DNA from 3 places in the Cytobacillus sp. T106 genome. Region 1 is predicted to be linked to each of the others. Evidence: riboswitches for the same ligand, from Rfam matches in the RefSeq annotation. Region 1 holds a riboswitch; each other region holds the start of a gene.
The links. Region 1 has a riboswitch for lysine ahead of ABU165_RS23800 (Na+/H+ antiporter NhaC family protein). Riboswitches for the same ligand answer to the same signal wherever they lie in the genome.
Positions count from the first base shown of each region.

Region 2: another riboswitch for lysine. It lies ahead of ABU165_RS21665 (transporter substrate-binding domain-containing protein); the one in region 1 lies ahead of ABU165_RS23800 (Na+/H+ antiporter NhaC family protein).
Region 3: another riboswitch for lysine. It lies ahead of ABU165_RS01120 (aspartate kinase); the one in region 1 lies ahead of ABU165_RS23800 (Na+/H+ antiporter NhaC family protein).

Region 1 is NZ_JBEUMK010000024.1:12,187-17,209, forward strand. Features, by position in the region: gene ABU165_RS23800 (Na+/H+ antiporter NhaC family protein) at 302-1,876, opposite strand; lysine riboswitch at 2,020-2,224, opposite strand; gene yunB (sporulation protein YunB) at 2,290-3,039, opposite strand; gene ABU165_RS23810 (HD-GYP domain-containing protein) at 3,100-4,206, opposite strand; gene ABU165_RS23815 (YunC family protein) at 4,388-4,690, opposite strand; gene ABU165_RS23820 (bifunctional metallophosphatase/5'-nucleotidase) at 4,754-5,023, opposite strand, start outside.
Region 2 is NZ_JBEUMK010000017.1:33,461-38,483, forward strand. Features, by position in the region: gene ABU165_RS21655 (amino acid ABC transporter ATP-binding protein) at 47-784, opposite strand; gene ABU165_RS21660 (amino acid ABC transporter permease) at 802-1,533, opposite strand; gene ABU165_RS21665 (transporter substrate-binding domain-containing protein) at 1,598-2,437, opposite strand; lysine riboswitch at 2,540-2,723, opposite strand; gene ABU165_RS21670 (DUF2711 domain-containing protein) at 2,806-3,492, opposite strand; gene ABU165_RS21675 (right-handed parallel beta-helix repeat-containing protein) at 3,633-5,023, opposite strand, start outside.
Region 3 is NZ_JBEUMK010000001.1:223,237-228,259, reverse strand. Features, by position in the region: gene ABU165_RS01130 (succinate dehydrogenase cytochrome b558 subunit) at 1-347, opposite strand, end outside; gene ABU165_RS01125 (YslB family protein) at 741-1,190, shown strand; gene ABU165_RS01120 (aspartate kinase) at 1,303-2,535, opposite strand; lysine riboswitch at 2,682-2,861, opposite strand; gene uvrC (excinuclease ABC subunit UvrC) at 2,931-4,703, opposite strand; gene trxA (thioredoxin) at 4,963-5,023, opposite strand, start outside.

The DNA.
Region 1 (5,023 bases):
TTCTTTTGAAATGCACGTCTCAAGAGTTGGAAACTTTTATATTTTCTGATTTTTTAGTATAATCTAAACATAGTATAGCCACATTTCCCTACGGTGTCAAAGCTTTATTTTTTGAAAATTATTATTTTTAAATAATAACTCCCAAGCCCCTTAATGCCCATCCACCTCCTTAATATACTAATATTCCCCCGCCGGATAGACTATCCATGAAATTCTGGCATTTTCATATAAATCGTTTTTCAGAATGCACTTTCCAATGGCAATTAAAAAAGAGGCACCCTATGCGGGATGCCTCTCAATATCAATCTGTAAATTCAGCAGATGTTCCCTGCCCGCGCCCCGCAATGAAGGCAAAGGCAGCTAAAAGGACTGCCACTGAAAATAAAGCAAAAATGGTGCTGCCGGTAAATCCGATCACCAGGTATCCCACAGCTGCGATCAGCGCTGATATGAGTGCATACGGCAGCTGAGTCAGCACATGGTCGATATGGTTGCACCCGGCCCCTGTGGATGAAAGGATGGTTGTATCTGAAATAGGAGAACAGTGGTCTCCAAATACCGCTCCAGCCAAAACGGCTGCCATTGCAGGCAGAAGAAGCGAAATATCGGTCGCTGCTACAACGTCGCCGGCAATAGGAAGCAGGATGCCAAAGGAGCCCCATGATGTTCCTGTACTGAATGCCATGATCCCTGCAATTACAAACAATATGATTGGCAGCAGTGAAAGGCTTATATTGCTGTTTTCCACGACACCTGCAAGATAGGTCCCGGTTTCCAGCTGGCCGATCAGATCAACAATCGCCCAGGCAAAGATCAAAATATAGACCGCAGGGAGCATGGATTTAACTCCTTCCCAGATCCCTTTTCCGAAAACGCCTGCACTTACTCCCTTCAATACGACAGCCTGGCGAAGGAACAGCAGCAGTGTGAGAGCAAGCCCGATCAGGCTTCCGATGATCAGGGATTTCGCTACATCGGTATTTTCGAAGATCTTCAGGATCGTTGCGCTTCCCTCTGTTGCTGTGTATCCAGTCCAGACCATGCTGCCGACTGTTCCGAGAATCAACGCAATGATCGGCCAGACAAGATCTCCGACTGACCCGGTTGTGCTTGTTGGAAGATCATCCTTCAGCTCTCCAGGAGCAGGCTTATCAGGATCCAGAACCAGTCCTTCTTTTACAGCCCGCTCTTCATGGGCTTTCATCGGCCCGATTTGGATATTCCTGAATGCCACAATGAATACCATGGCAAGAGCAGTCCATACATAAAGGTTCATCGGCACCATCTGCATGAAAGCTGAGAATGCCGAGTATTCTGTCACCCCATGACCGGCTAGGATCGTCCCGATTAGGGCAATGATATAGGCGCCCCAGCTCGAAACAGGGGAAACGACACATACCGGAGCAGATGTAGAATCAATCAGATACGCAAGCTTTGCCCTTGAAACTTTATGCCGGTCCGTTATCGGCCGTGAGATCTGGCCGACCGCCAGTGCATTGAAATAATCATCTATGAAAATAATGATGCCAAGCACTGCACCGACAAGCTGGGCTCCAGCCCGGGTTTTCACCCGTTTCATCGCCCATTCCCCGAATGCGCGGCTTCCTCCGGAAATGTTGATAAAAGCGGTAATGATGCCAAGAACCAGCAAAAATAAAATAATATATACATTCCAGGTATTCAGGGCTCCATCAGCCACAAAAATGCCTTTGACGGCCTCCCAGATGATGCTCAGGGTTTTCCCGATGCCAAAGTCGGCAAGCAGGAAGGCAGCGGTTATAATCCCGACACCTAAAGATAACAATACTCTTCTTGTCAGAACGACCATTAAAATGGCCACAAGCGGCGGCAAAAGTGAAAATATCGTGTTTGCCAATTTCTCTCCTCCTCCTTGTATGATGACAGGGGGGAACTTCCAGACGAAGATGCAGTTTCAGCTGCTGTGCAGCTGCAGATAATAAAAAAGAGCAATGATAGAAAATCCATCATTACTCTTTCTAAGTAATAGGTTTCTCCATCACGATCTGTAGCTCCCCATTATAAGGCTTTTCTAAGCATATACCTGCTTTGCCTTTATAATGACAGTGCTGCCCTTCTTCAAAGCAGCCCCAGCAATGGAATGCGGACACATGTCAATTGCTTCGGCAAAAATTCCCTTTCTGATGCGGTCAACGTTGTCATCCTCGCACATCTTACTCTTGAATTTTGCACCTCTACCCCACCGGATATGATAAGGTCATATTAATTTCTATAATACTATAACAGGCACCCTTCTTTTTAGCAAATCCATTAATTAGCAGGCAGCTCAATGGAAGGGGCAGAATCACCGCCGCCCCCGTTATAGAATTGAGGCACATCTCCCGGGATGACTCCCATGGCCACCGGCACATCCTCCCGCACATGTATAACTTTTGTAGCAAATGGTATGATGATCTGGACCTGGACATCCAGGCGGACAAACACTTCCACCAGTACATTATTGATTCCATGGTCTTCACTTTTTCTGATCACATTTGATGTAACAGATCCCACGGAATTGAATTTCACAGGTATCCGGGGTCCGAGATTCCCTAAAAGGGCGTTGTTAGTTGCCTGGCCCAATGGCACATAGTAGATGATCCCATCCTGCTTTTTGGAGCCTTCTGTTTCAATTTCTATTTCTGTGAATGATTCCAGGGCTGATAGATCGCCCTGTTCAGCTTTTTTGATATTATCCTGGACCATTTCCGTAACCTCTGCCTTCACACGGTTTAGCTTCTCGGTATTGATGGTGATGACAGAACCATCGCCGCTTTTAACAAACATCTCCTCAAGGTCCATTACATTCGTGATTTTTTTGTTGATGGCATTGTTAATGACCAGCGATGCGATTTTCCTCGTCTGAGAGTCAGCGTAACTCATCAGGGTAGGTTCAAGCCCCTTATTGATGATCCATATTCCGGCTGCGGTCGAGAACATAAAAAACACAAAAGTCAGCAGAAAAACATACCGGAAAGGAAGCGGGCCTTTCCTTGGGAGCCGGCCGCCGAATTTAGCCAAAGCAAATCCCCCCTTTACAAGCTATATGTATGCTGCAAAGGGAGGAACTAGCAGAAAAACTTAGATTTTATTTGCTGTTTCCGGCATCCGCATTTCACAGCCGGTGACAATCACGGTAAGCTCTTCTGACAAGTCGAGATCGAATGGTTCAACCGGAAGGCCCTCTTTTTCAAGGATGCGGACGACTGGCCTGTCTGACACCCCTTTATTCTGGCGGACCACCACTCCTGACCTGCCATCATTCAAATGGACCATCATCCCGGAAGGATAGACAGCAACAGACCGCCGGAAAGCTTCTACCACAGCCGTATCAAATTGCTTCCCTGAGCCTGCATACAATATCTCGAGCCCCTCATGCGGCAGCATGGCCCCCCTGTATACACGGTTGGAGGTGACGGCATCGAATACATCAGCGACGGCAATGATTTTGGCAAACAGATGGATTTCATCTTCCACCAGCCTCCTTGGGTAGCCGCTGCCGTTCAGCCGTTCATGATGCTGAAAGGCGCAATGGGCAGCAAGGAGAGGCAATGTATGTACCCTGCGCAAAATTTCAAAGCCTGCTTCTGCATGCTTTTGGATTTCTGCAAATTCATCTTCTGTCAGCTTTCCCGTCTTAAAGAGAATTTCAGAGGGCACCTTCATTTTGCCGACATCATGGAGAATAGCCCCGATCCCCAGCATATCCAGCTCCTGCGGCTTCAGCTTCAGCTCTATGCCGATCGCCAGGGAATAGAGCGTCACATTCAGCGAATGGGAGAAAATATAACTGTCATATGTACACACGTCCGCCAATATGCCAAACAGATCTTTATTATCATTAATCTGCTGCACCAGATCCCTGATGATCTGTTTAAAGCTTTTCGACGATTTTTCAATAATGATCGAGTCTGACAGCTTGTTCCCTTTCTTTATCTGGGTAAAAGTTTCCTCAATGGAAGATACCGCTTTCCTTTTCATCGCCGAATCGATCGAGCTGCCGGATTCTATATCATCTGTCCTCGGGTCTTTTACATATATATAGGTGACGCCAAGATCCCCGAGCCTTGCAAGCAGCTTCTCCGAAAGCTCCACTCCGTCGCTGACAAGCACAACACCCTTATCGCTTAAAACCGCTTTTGCAAGAATGGCCCCCGGATGTACTGATGAGGTAGCTACTAATCTCATATAAAAGCTCCAATCATTTCTGTCTCAATTTACGTCCTTCATCCTATCCACATTATAGTAGAAAATTCTACAAAATACGACTGATAATGGTAATCTTTGCATAAGTAAGTATCTTCGGCTTCTATTTGGAGTGGAATGATCCGTTAAAGAAAAAAAAGAGCCGCCTGCTGCGGCTGGCTCTCTACAGCATTTTCAGCAGGGCGTCCTTGCCGATCATGCCTTTATGGATTCCAAGTTCTTCAGCCTCAAAGGTCACCGATTCCAGCGGTGCCTCCAGGAGCTGCTCGATCGTGCGGACACCAACAGCCCTTCCAGCAATCACTTTCCGGTCCTTCAGCTTTTCATTGAGCAGGGCGATGTCCAGCGCTCCGCACATAATATAGCCCTTTTCGCTCGAGACAGCGAGCAGGGTCGTTTTCGGCAGCTGAACGGATACGCTTAAAAAGGTATGGCCGTCGATGATGACAGGTGACAGTTCCATCATAAGTATCCACTCCTTTCGCTTCATAACAGATTATGTCAGCAAAAGAAAAAGGGTGCCGGCATATTACTGAAGCTGCTGCAGTTTCCATTCCAGCAGATGCCGCAGGAAATCGGGAAAGAAATATTCCTTTTCGGCAGCCCTGCGGATTTCAGGGAAAAAGGGACCGAATGTAAACATGTCCGGGATGGCAAGGGAATAGCTTTTTTCATTGTCGAGCACCTGACCGCCAATCTGCATATTTCCCGAAGTATCCATTTCTGCACCGGTACTGATCATTCTTCCCATGAGGGTCCCGCGGAAACCAAGTCCCTTGACCTGTAACTGCTCCCACTC
Region 2 (5,023 bases), on a different contig from region 1:
GGTCCCTTGGCCCAAACGGGCCAAGGGACCTGTCCCCCCGGCTCTTTTACACTTTCAATGTCCGCTTCAAAAATTCCCTGGTCCGCTCCTGATCAGGGTTATTGAAGATCTGTTCAGGACTTCCTTCTTCCGCAATGACTCCTTTGTCCATAAAGACGACGCGGTCGGATACTTCTTTAGCGAATTCCATTTCATGGGTAACGATCAGCATCGTTTGACCGGAACCGGCCAGTTCCTTCATGACTTTCAGGACTTCTCCCACCATCTCCGGGTCAAGGGCCGATGTCGGCTCATCGAACAGCATCACATCAGGCTCCATGGACAGTGCCCGCGCAATGGCGACACGCTGCTTTTGCCCGCCTGACAGCTGCCTTGGCTTGGCATTGACATATTGATCCATGCCCACCACTTTCAAATATTTCATGGCGACTTTTTCCGCTTCTTCCTTAGAGCGTTTCAGCACCTTGACCTGGCCAACCACACAATTATTCAGGACATTATGATTATTGAAGAGGTTGAATTGCTGGAACACCATTCCTAAGTTCTGGCGGTAAGCAAAAATATCATGCTTGTCGTCGAGGATGTTCTCGCCATTATAGATAATCTGGCCGCCGCTTGGCTTCTCCAGCAGGTTAATGCAGCGAAGGAGGGTCGATTTCCCTGATCCCGAGGAGCCGATAATCGTGACCACCTCTCCTTTTCTGACTGAAAAATCAATGTCCTTCAATACCAGATTTGTGCCGAAGGATTTGCTTAAGTGCTGAACTTCAATGACTTTTTCCATAGCCGCTCCCCCTTCCCTTACAGATTATTTTCACCTTTGCCCAGCAAATCGAAATTGTCAGGACCGTCTAATTTCCGTTCAAAATAACGCAGGATTCTTGTAACAATGAATGTCATGACAAAATAAATCACGCATGCCACAAAGAATGACTCAAAGTATCTAAAATTATTCCCTGCTACTGATTTGGTCATAAAGTATAGTTCCGATACTGATATAACATTAAGGACAGATGTGTCTTTGATATTGATGACAAAGTGGTTGCCTGTTGCCGGCAAGATATTGCGGATGACCTGCGGGAGCACGACATTCCACATCGTCTGATAATGATTCATCCCGATGGCCTGGGCTGCTTCAAACTGCCCTTTATCAACGGAAACAATTCCTCCTCGGACGATTTCAGCCATATAGGCCCCTGTATTGATGGATACAACAATGATGGCCGCTGCCAGGACATTGATGTCAACGCCGAATGCCAAAGCAGATCCATAATAAATGACCATCGCCTGGACGATCATTGGTGTTCCGCGGAAAAATTCGATATATACTGAAAGGACGAAATTAATCACCTTCAGCAAGATTTTTTTGGGTCCGCGCTCTGGTGCCGGGATGGTCCGGACCACTCCCGCCAATAAGCCAATGCCGGCTCCGATGATAGTTCCGATCAAGGAAATAAGAAGCGTGATCCCAGCTCCCCGAAGGAACATCGGCCAGTTTTCAGAGATGATTCTAACGATCCAATCGAAGCTCATCTTTCTCCCCCTCTATATTCATCATAAAACCGACTGTAAGCTTACAGCCGGCTCTATGCGTTTCTTATTGTGCTGCTGGTTGGTTCTGGATGGCTTCATCCATGATAGTGGTACGCTCTTCTTCTGAAATGCCTTTTAAAATCTCGTTGATTTTCTCTGTGAGTTCACTGCCCTTTTCAAGCCCGACAGCGATTGCTGTATCATCTTCGGAAGTTTCGAATCCTTCCTCAAAATCAACCATCGCAAAATTGTCATTGGCAGCAGAAGCACTGACTGCCTCAGGACGCTCAGACACGTATCCATCAATGATTCCGGATTCCAATGCAACCCTCATCGCAGGGAAATTGTCCATCGCTGTTTCTTTGGACACACCATCGATCTGGTCAATCACGGAATAGTGGAATGTATTCAATTGAGCTGTGATTTTAGCTCCGTTAAAGTCATTGAGGCTAGTCGCGTTTTCGTATTTTCCGCCTTTTTTCACGACCATAACTAGCTGGGAGTTATAGTAGTTCTCAGAGAAATCGATCGTCTCTTTGCGCTCTGCCGTTGGCGACATCCCCGCAATGATGGCATCGATCTTGCCTGACGTCAGCGCCGGCACAAGGCCATCCCATTCTGTCTTAACGATTTCTAATTCCTTGCCAAGCCCGTCAGCGATCTTCTTTGCAATTTCAACATCATAGCCGCCCGCATATTCAGCAGAGCCTTTGATTTTTACACCGCCATTGGAATCATCTTTCTGCGTCCAGTTGAACGGAGCGTAGCCTGCCTCCAGGCCAACCTTGAACGTACCACTTTCCGATGACCCTGAATCTGAACCTGAACTTGTGCTTGATCCGCAGCCGGCCAGCAAAAGGACTGCCGAAAGCATACCCGCTAAAAATAATGAAGCTTTTTTCATGTTTTCTCCCCCTATATTTGTATGATGAGAACAAAATAAAAACGACCTAAGATTAACTTAGGTCGTTATATACATATGCCCATAAGTCCTCTTTTTTTCCCTAAATGAGATAGCACAACTCAATAAGCCGGGAAGCCCATTGAGACAGTCCTGCAGCTCTTAACTGCAGACCCAGCAGGCAATACTGAGATATATGTGCCCGCTTCGGCGATATTTCCTTCTCCCTAGCATCATCGCTTCTCAAGCTCCGCTAAAGACTGTTAAACACCGCGCCTCTACCTCACTGGTAAAGTGAGGTCTTATTTAATTTTCTCTAATAGTCTACAACTATATAAATAATCTGTCAATCCTTCGTCCTGGGCACTATGTCAGGTATGATTTTCCTGGAGGTACCAATTCAAGCAGGTATTATTGCCGCAGATGATAGCTTCCCATTTGCTGGACCGGATGATGTGCTCTATATCAGTCTCTTTGGCCAGAAACAGTGTGATGAAAGAATCTATTACACTCATAAAAGCGTAATCCATCTGCTGATCGGTGATGATCAGCTCCGCATTTGAAAGCCCGAGAATCCCTAAAGGAGCAGCTTCCTTTAACGGCATGGAACCTTCTGTCAACGGGATGGGGCTGGAATAATAAATGCTTTCCGCCTGCTTTGACCCAAGAACATTCAACAGACTCCCCAACAGAAATACAGATGTCTGGTCCTCTGGCGGCAAATAAAGGTCCGGATCCATATAATTATCCAGAGCTTCGGCTAAATCCTTCCGTGCATACTCTTTCCTCAATCCCACAATCGCCGTCTGCAAGGCGAGTGCCAGTTCATCAAGTGAATTCAGCCCGCTGTCCTTCATCACCTTTTGCCATGGTACAGGCTGGCCTTTTTCCAGGGCCTCTTCTCCACTTAAAAAAACGTCCTCTGAATCAGGCTGTGCCGCTGTCCAGCCGGCAGGCATCCTGACAAAGGGATGAAGCAGGATCGCACAGGACTTGAACGGTGCCGGGAGCTGTCCGAGAATTGGGGAACAGTGATCCAGCCATAAGTAATTTAACATAGACTGCCACCTCGCTTTTATTCGTTCACTTATTAAACGAAGGAGCGAGGAAAAGGTAACACAAAATGGTGACAGGCCGGGGGGACAGGTCCCTTGGCCCAAACGGGCCAGAGGACCTGTCCCCCCGGCTCAATTTTTCCTTAGCTGAACCTGGTCAATTCATTATTTACCAGGCTCAGCTTTCCGGCCAGCTGGCCATCGGGGTCCAGTCCCCAGACAGAAATCAGGACTCTGTCACTGGAAGGGAAGAACCTGAGTTCAAATAAATCAAAGTTGGCATAATAGGTTCTTGTGATGGTGGAGCCCGGTGAGCTTTCCGGCGCAAGCGGGTTCAGCTCCAGCACATAGAGATTCTGGGTGTCAGTCAGATAATAGCCCTCGATCCTGACCGTTTCTTCCGTGTCACTGACGTTCTCAATTACAACATACAGCTGGCTAATCGGCCGGCCTGCTGAGGGCAGGTTGGCAATCGGCCCGGTAGTAACGAACGGCACTCCAGGCGGCACCCGCAGGAAAGGAATGAACTCAACCGGGCCCGGCCCTCCGATGTCATCCCCGCCAGGTGTGTTCGGCCCGGCAGGTCCCCAGTAATTGTTTTCCGCATTGACAGTTACAGCAGAGGCGTTGAATAACCCCCACTCTTCATTGCCGCTGAATGTATTTAGCTGAATCACTGGCGGTGTCACTGCAGTAGCCTCGACGAAGATGCCAATTCTGTTTTCTAGAATCTCGTTCCTTGTCACCACTTGTTCTGCCGGGCTTCCGAGCCTCATTCCGGCATCAGTGGCCCCTTTAACGGCATTTTCCGCGATTTCTACCCGGCCTCTTACTTCCGGGCTTGTCGCGATGCCTCTCTTCACATTGGCAGCACCTCCCTCAGGTGCCTCAATTCTATTCCCCCGTACAAGGACATTTGCCGTTTCTCTTTTCACAGCGACCGCAGTACTTTCTTCACTCAGGGCTTGAATATTGTAAACCCGGTTACCCTCAAGGGTTACGTCATTGGCAAGCTGCTGCTGAGAGGTGCCCTCAATAGAAATGCCAATGGCCGGTGCAGAGGCACTCGCATGCCTGATCTCAGAGATTTCATTATCAGCTGCCCGAAGCCTTTCTATCGCACTCGTCCTGATTCCATATGTCCCTTCAATTGCCTGCCGGGCCGGTGTTCCAATTTCCCTGATGATGTTTCCGCGAATCTCCACATCACTCGGCGCAACAGCCTGGTCTATTAATCGGGTCCTGACTCCAACAGCTTCCGCGGAACCGCTGTAAAGCGGATTTGTGATCGTAAAGCCCTCAAGAACCACATTGGCTGCAGAAATCTCCACCACAATATTACGCTCTTCTTCACTGTTTCCATTCAAAAACGTCACTTCAGGCCCTCCACTGGATCTTACTGTCAGCGGTTTATCAATCCTGATAAGTGTCGGACCTGTAATATCTGGTTCCTCATAGGTACCAGGGTTCACAGTAATAATATCTCCAGGCTCAGCTCCATCAATAAAATCCTGAATGCGCTGGCCCGGATTTA
Region 3 (5,023 bases), on a different contig from region 1:
TCCCACACATGCCAGGTAATGAAAATAAGCGTCACTACACCGGAAACACGCTGGAGAAGGAACATCCAGTTGCGGAAAAATCCGAATCTGCCAGCATTATTCTTAGCAGTAAAAGCAATATAAAGGCCATAGATCGCGTGGAACAGCAAAGGCAGGAAGATGACTACCGTTTCTAAGACATATCTGAATGGAAGCTGCTCCATAAAGTGTGCTGCCTTGTTAAACGACTCTTCTCCTCCTGTTGCAAAATGGTTCACTACAAGGTGCTGAACAAGAAACAGCCCAACTGGAATGACCCCAAGTAATGAATGCAGTCTGCGATTGAAAAACTCCCGATTACCTGCCATTGATTTACCCCCCCTGAATTTTGAAGAAATGATGAAAGGCCTTTTCTATGAAAATATTATTTCTGGAAAACAGGTCCTTTCCATCATCGAGAAAATGTTAATTATTCATTTTCTTACAATTAAGTGACATGTCCATTTTACTCCCATCGGAATAGAGCGTCAAGAAAACGGATACATAAAATATATGATATAAATAAAATTTTTAAAATATATTGATATTATATAAAGAACGAAAATCCTCTATTTGGCTATGATTCCTTATGTATAGGAGAATATATTGAAATAGCATTTTTTTCTTATAGGACTGAAGCTGTTTTTTCTTGAATCAGTGCTTTATTTTTATCTGGATTGTATATAATAGAATCATAGAAAGAGGGGAGACGATTGAGCAATATGACATCTGCAGAAACAAAGGCTGAGCACGGGCCGGAAACCGTCCCTGCTTTCGGCTATGAATTGATCCGGGAAGAGATTCTTACCGATATGCTCGGCAAGGATGCAGCCGAAATACTTTATTGGGCCGGCAAAAGGCTGGCAAGGAAATACCCGCTTGAATCGATGGAAGCAGTCATTGAGTTTTTTGAAAACGCCGGATGGGGAAATCTTGCTGTAAAAGAAGAAAAAAGGAGCGAAATGGAGCTCCAGCTTTCAAGCCCATTGTTCGCCAGGCGCTTTAAGGAAAATCCAGATTGCACTTTTCAGCTCGAAGCTGGTTTTCTTGCACAGCAGCTGGAATCCCAGAAAGAACTGCTCTCTGAAGCCTTTGAGCATCCCAAAAAAAGGGGCGGCCTTGTCCTTTTCACAGTGAAGTGGGATAAAAAAGACCGCATCAGCCCGCTATAATGGATAAGCTGCTGTAAGCATAAAAGAAGGGATGGCACGAAGCGCGGCGCGCATCCGGGAGGAGATCCTTCCCCGATGCATCCAGCCCGGCGCCTCTGCCATCTTTTTTGATTTACACGCTCTTTGCCGGAGTGCCTGACAGTTCGAACGCTTCGTGGAGGGCTTCCACCGCTTTGACCATAGAGCTGTCACTGATGACCGTTGACACCTTGATCTCTGAAGTGCTGACCATCTTGACCTGGATCCCATTTGAAGAAAGCACTTCGAACATCTCCGCTGCCACCCCAGGATTCGACACCATTCCCGAACCGACAATAGACACTTTTGCAAGTCCTGATTCTGATTCAATCCGGTCATATTTCAGTGTATCCCGATTGTTCTCCAGAACCTTAAGCGTTTCTTCCAGATCATCATTTTTAATTGAAAAAGACAGGCTTCCTGTTTGTCCTTCAGCAACACTCTGAATAATGATGTCAACATTGATGTGATGCGCAGCAAGTGTCGTGAAGACAGTGGACAGGCCCTTCAGGCTGTCCTCCAGCCCAAGGATTGCTACCTTGGTGATCGCATTTTCAAAAGCTACTCCCCGTACAACTAAATTTTCTTCCATCGTTGGCTCCTCCTCAATGATCGTTCCTCTTTCCCTTTCAGTGCTTGATCTGACTTCAAGCGGCACTTCATAATTCTTGGCAAATTCCACTGCCCTCGGATGAAGCACACCTGCGCCGAGATTCGCAAGCTCTAGCATTTCGTCATATGACAGGGACTGCAGCTTCCTTGCTCCTTTTACATAGCGCGGGTCAGTCGTATAGACGCCTGTCACATCTGTATAAATATCGCACTTATCCGCTTTCAGCACTGCTGCCAGCGCCACTGCCGTTGTATCTGAGCCGCCGCGTCCAAGGGTGGAAATGCTCCCATCTTCTGTTACTCCCTGGAATCCGGCAACCACGACGATCTTTCCTTGATTAAGCTGATTTTGGATTTTCTCCGGATCTATATGTACAATCCTTGCGTTCCCATGCACAGCCTCAGTTTCTATTCCTGCCTGCCATCCAGTGAAGGAGATGCTTTCATAGCCTTTTTCGTTCAAAGCCATGCTCAAAAGGCTGATTGTCACCTGTTCACCTGTTGTAAGGAGCATATCCATTTCACGCTTGCTGGGCGAAGCAGAAATTTCCCTGGCCAGGCCTACAAGCTGGTCAGTCGTTTTCCCCATTGCAGATACAACAACGACTACGTCATTGCCTCTCTCTTTTTCTTCAATTGCGCGCTCTGCTGCATTCATGATTCTTTCTGTGCTGCCAACAGAAGTCCCTCCGAATTTCTGGACAATTAATCCCATCGTTTCTCCTTCTTTCATCTGGATATCGTTTTTCCGGCCGCCTGACATGTAAAAGAGAGGTTATCCATTGCTGATTTGAACACAAAAAAGCAATGAGAATAACCATCCCATTGCTGTGTTTTAAATACATATAAAATATGCCCACACAGTGAGATAGCTCTCCAAGACGGCGCTGTCTTGACAATCCAGTATTTATTCAATACAGGACCAGAAAAGAAAGAAATGAGACTTCCTTTTCTTCGGCAAACATTCCCTTTCAAAGCTTTTCACGGAAACTCATCTTTCTCCAAGCTTTTACTGATGAAGTTTGCACCTCTACCTTCACTTTAATGCTATAAAGTGATATTGCTATAAAGTTGAAATCATTATATCATAGCGTTTTTTTTATATCAATGCTATTCAGATAATTTATTTTTTAATTCCTGTGCGACATTAGCCGGAATTCCGATAGCTGTAAATTCATCCAAGCCGGCTTCTTTCATTTTCTTTACGGATCCGAAGGTTTTCAAAAGCAGCTTCTTTCTCTTCTCGCCAATTCCGGGAATGTCATCCAACAATGACTGGAAGGCGCTTTTTCCGCGGAGCTGCCGGTGGAAGGTGATGGCGAAGCGGTGGACTTCATCCTGGATGCGCTGAAGCAGATAAAACTCCTGGCTGTTCCGCTCAAGCGGTATGATTTCCAGCGGATTCCCATACAAGAGCTGGGAAGTCCTGTGCTTCTCATCCTTGGCAAGGCCGGATATCGGGATATCAAGCCCGAGCTCATTTTCAAGTACATCCCTGACCGATTCAATATGGCCTTTCCCGCCGTCGACAATAATAAGATCCGGAATGGGCAGACCTTCTTTAAGCACCCTGGTGTACCGCCTCCGGACAGCCTCGCGCATGGATTCATAATCATCCGGTCCCTTGACTGTCTTGATCTTATATTTCCTGTATTCGCGCTTTTCCGGTTTGCCGTCTATGAATACAATCATGGCAGAAACCGGGTCAGTGCCCTGGATATTCGAGTTATCAAAAGCTTCAATGCGGTGCGGCGTATAAATGCCCAGCTGCCTGCCAAGATTTTCAACCGCTTTGATCGTCCGTTCCTCATCCCGTTCTATAAGGGAGAACTTCTCCTGGAGGGCAATCCTGGCATTTTTCCCCGCCAGCTTGACCAGATCTTTCTTCTGGCCGCGCTGCGGTTTGAGCACCTTTACTTCCAGGAGCTTTTCTGCCATTTCTTCATTGACCGTATCCGGCACCAGAATTTCACGCGGTTTAAAATGGTTTGCCTTTGTATAGAACTGGCCCATGAAGGTAAGCATTTCTTCCTCAGGCTCCCCGTAAACCGGGAACAGCGAAACATCTCTTTCAATCAGCTTCCCCTGTCTGATAAAAAAGACCTGGACGCACATCCAGCCCTTATCGACGGCAAAGCCGAATACATCGCGGTCAGTAAAATCGGTCGATGTCATTTTCTGTTTTTCCATCGTCGCTTCAATATGGGCGATCTGGTCCCTCAGTTCCTTCGCCCTTTCAAAATCCAGTTCCTCTGCTGCTGCCGTCATTTTGACTGTAAGCTCTTTCTTGATGTCTTTGTAGCCGCCGTTCAAAAATCGTGCAATCTCATCGACAATATCTTTATACTGCTTTTCGCTGACCGGCTTGACGCAGGGCGCCAGGCACTGGCCCATATGATAGTACAGGCAGACCCTGTCAGGCAGGGTCGAGCACTTCCTGAGCGGATAGATCCGGTCAAGCAGCTTTTTTGTTTCATTCGCCGCCTGGACATTCGGATATGGCCCAAAGTACTTCCCTTTGTCTTTTTTGACATTCCGGGTTGTGATCAGCCTTGGATGGCGTTCAGCTGTCAGCTTGATGAACGGGTAGCTTTTGTCGTCCTTCAGCATGACATTGTATTTTGGATCATACTTTTTGATCAGGTTCATTTCAAGAATGAGGGCTTCCATATCTGATGATGTGACAATATATTCGAAATCCTCAATTTCATTTACAAGGCGGAGCGTTTTGCCGTCATGTGAACCGGTAAAGTAAGAGCGGACTCGGTTCTTCAGTACCTTTGCTTTCCCAACGTAAATCACGGTATCCTGCCTGTCCTTCATAAGGTAGCAGCCTGGCTGGTCCGGCAGCAGCATCAGCTTATTCTTGATTCTTTCGTTCATATTTTCACCCCCGGTGCAAAATCAATCTATATACACGCATTGCGTTACAATTTAGATGCCGCCCTTCCATTTTAATAAAAATTACAAAAGGAAAAAAGCAATAAAGGAAAGGAGGGCAAGATTACTATTATAAAAATTCCACAGGACTGCGTCAATATTTTCTTTTTTTATGAAAACTTCCAGCCTGGCATCAGGAGACATAAGGCAATATTATACATAACAAAACCCCGGCTCTTAGAACCGGGGCCATCTTCAATGTTTACGCGTGTTTTGAAAGAAGTTCTGAAAGAGCTTCTTTTGGCTGGAAGCCGACCACTTTG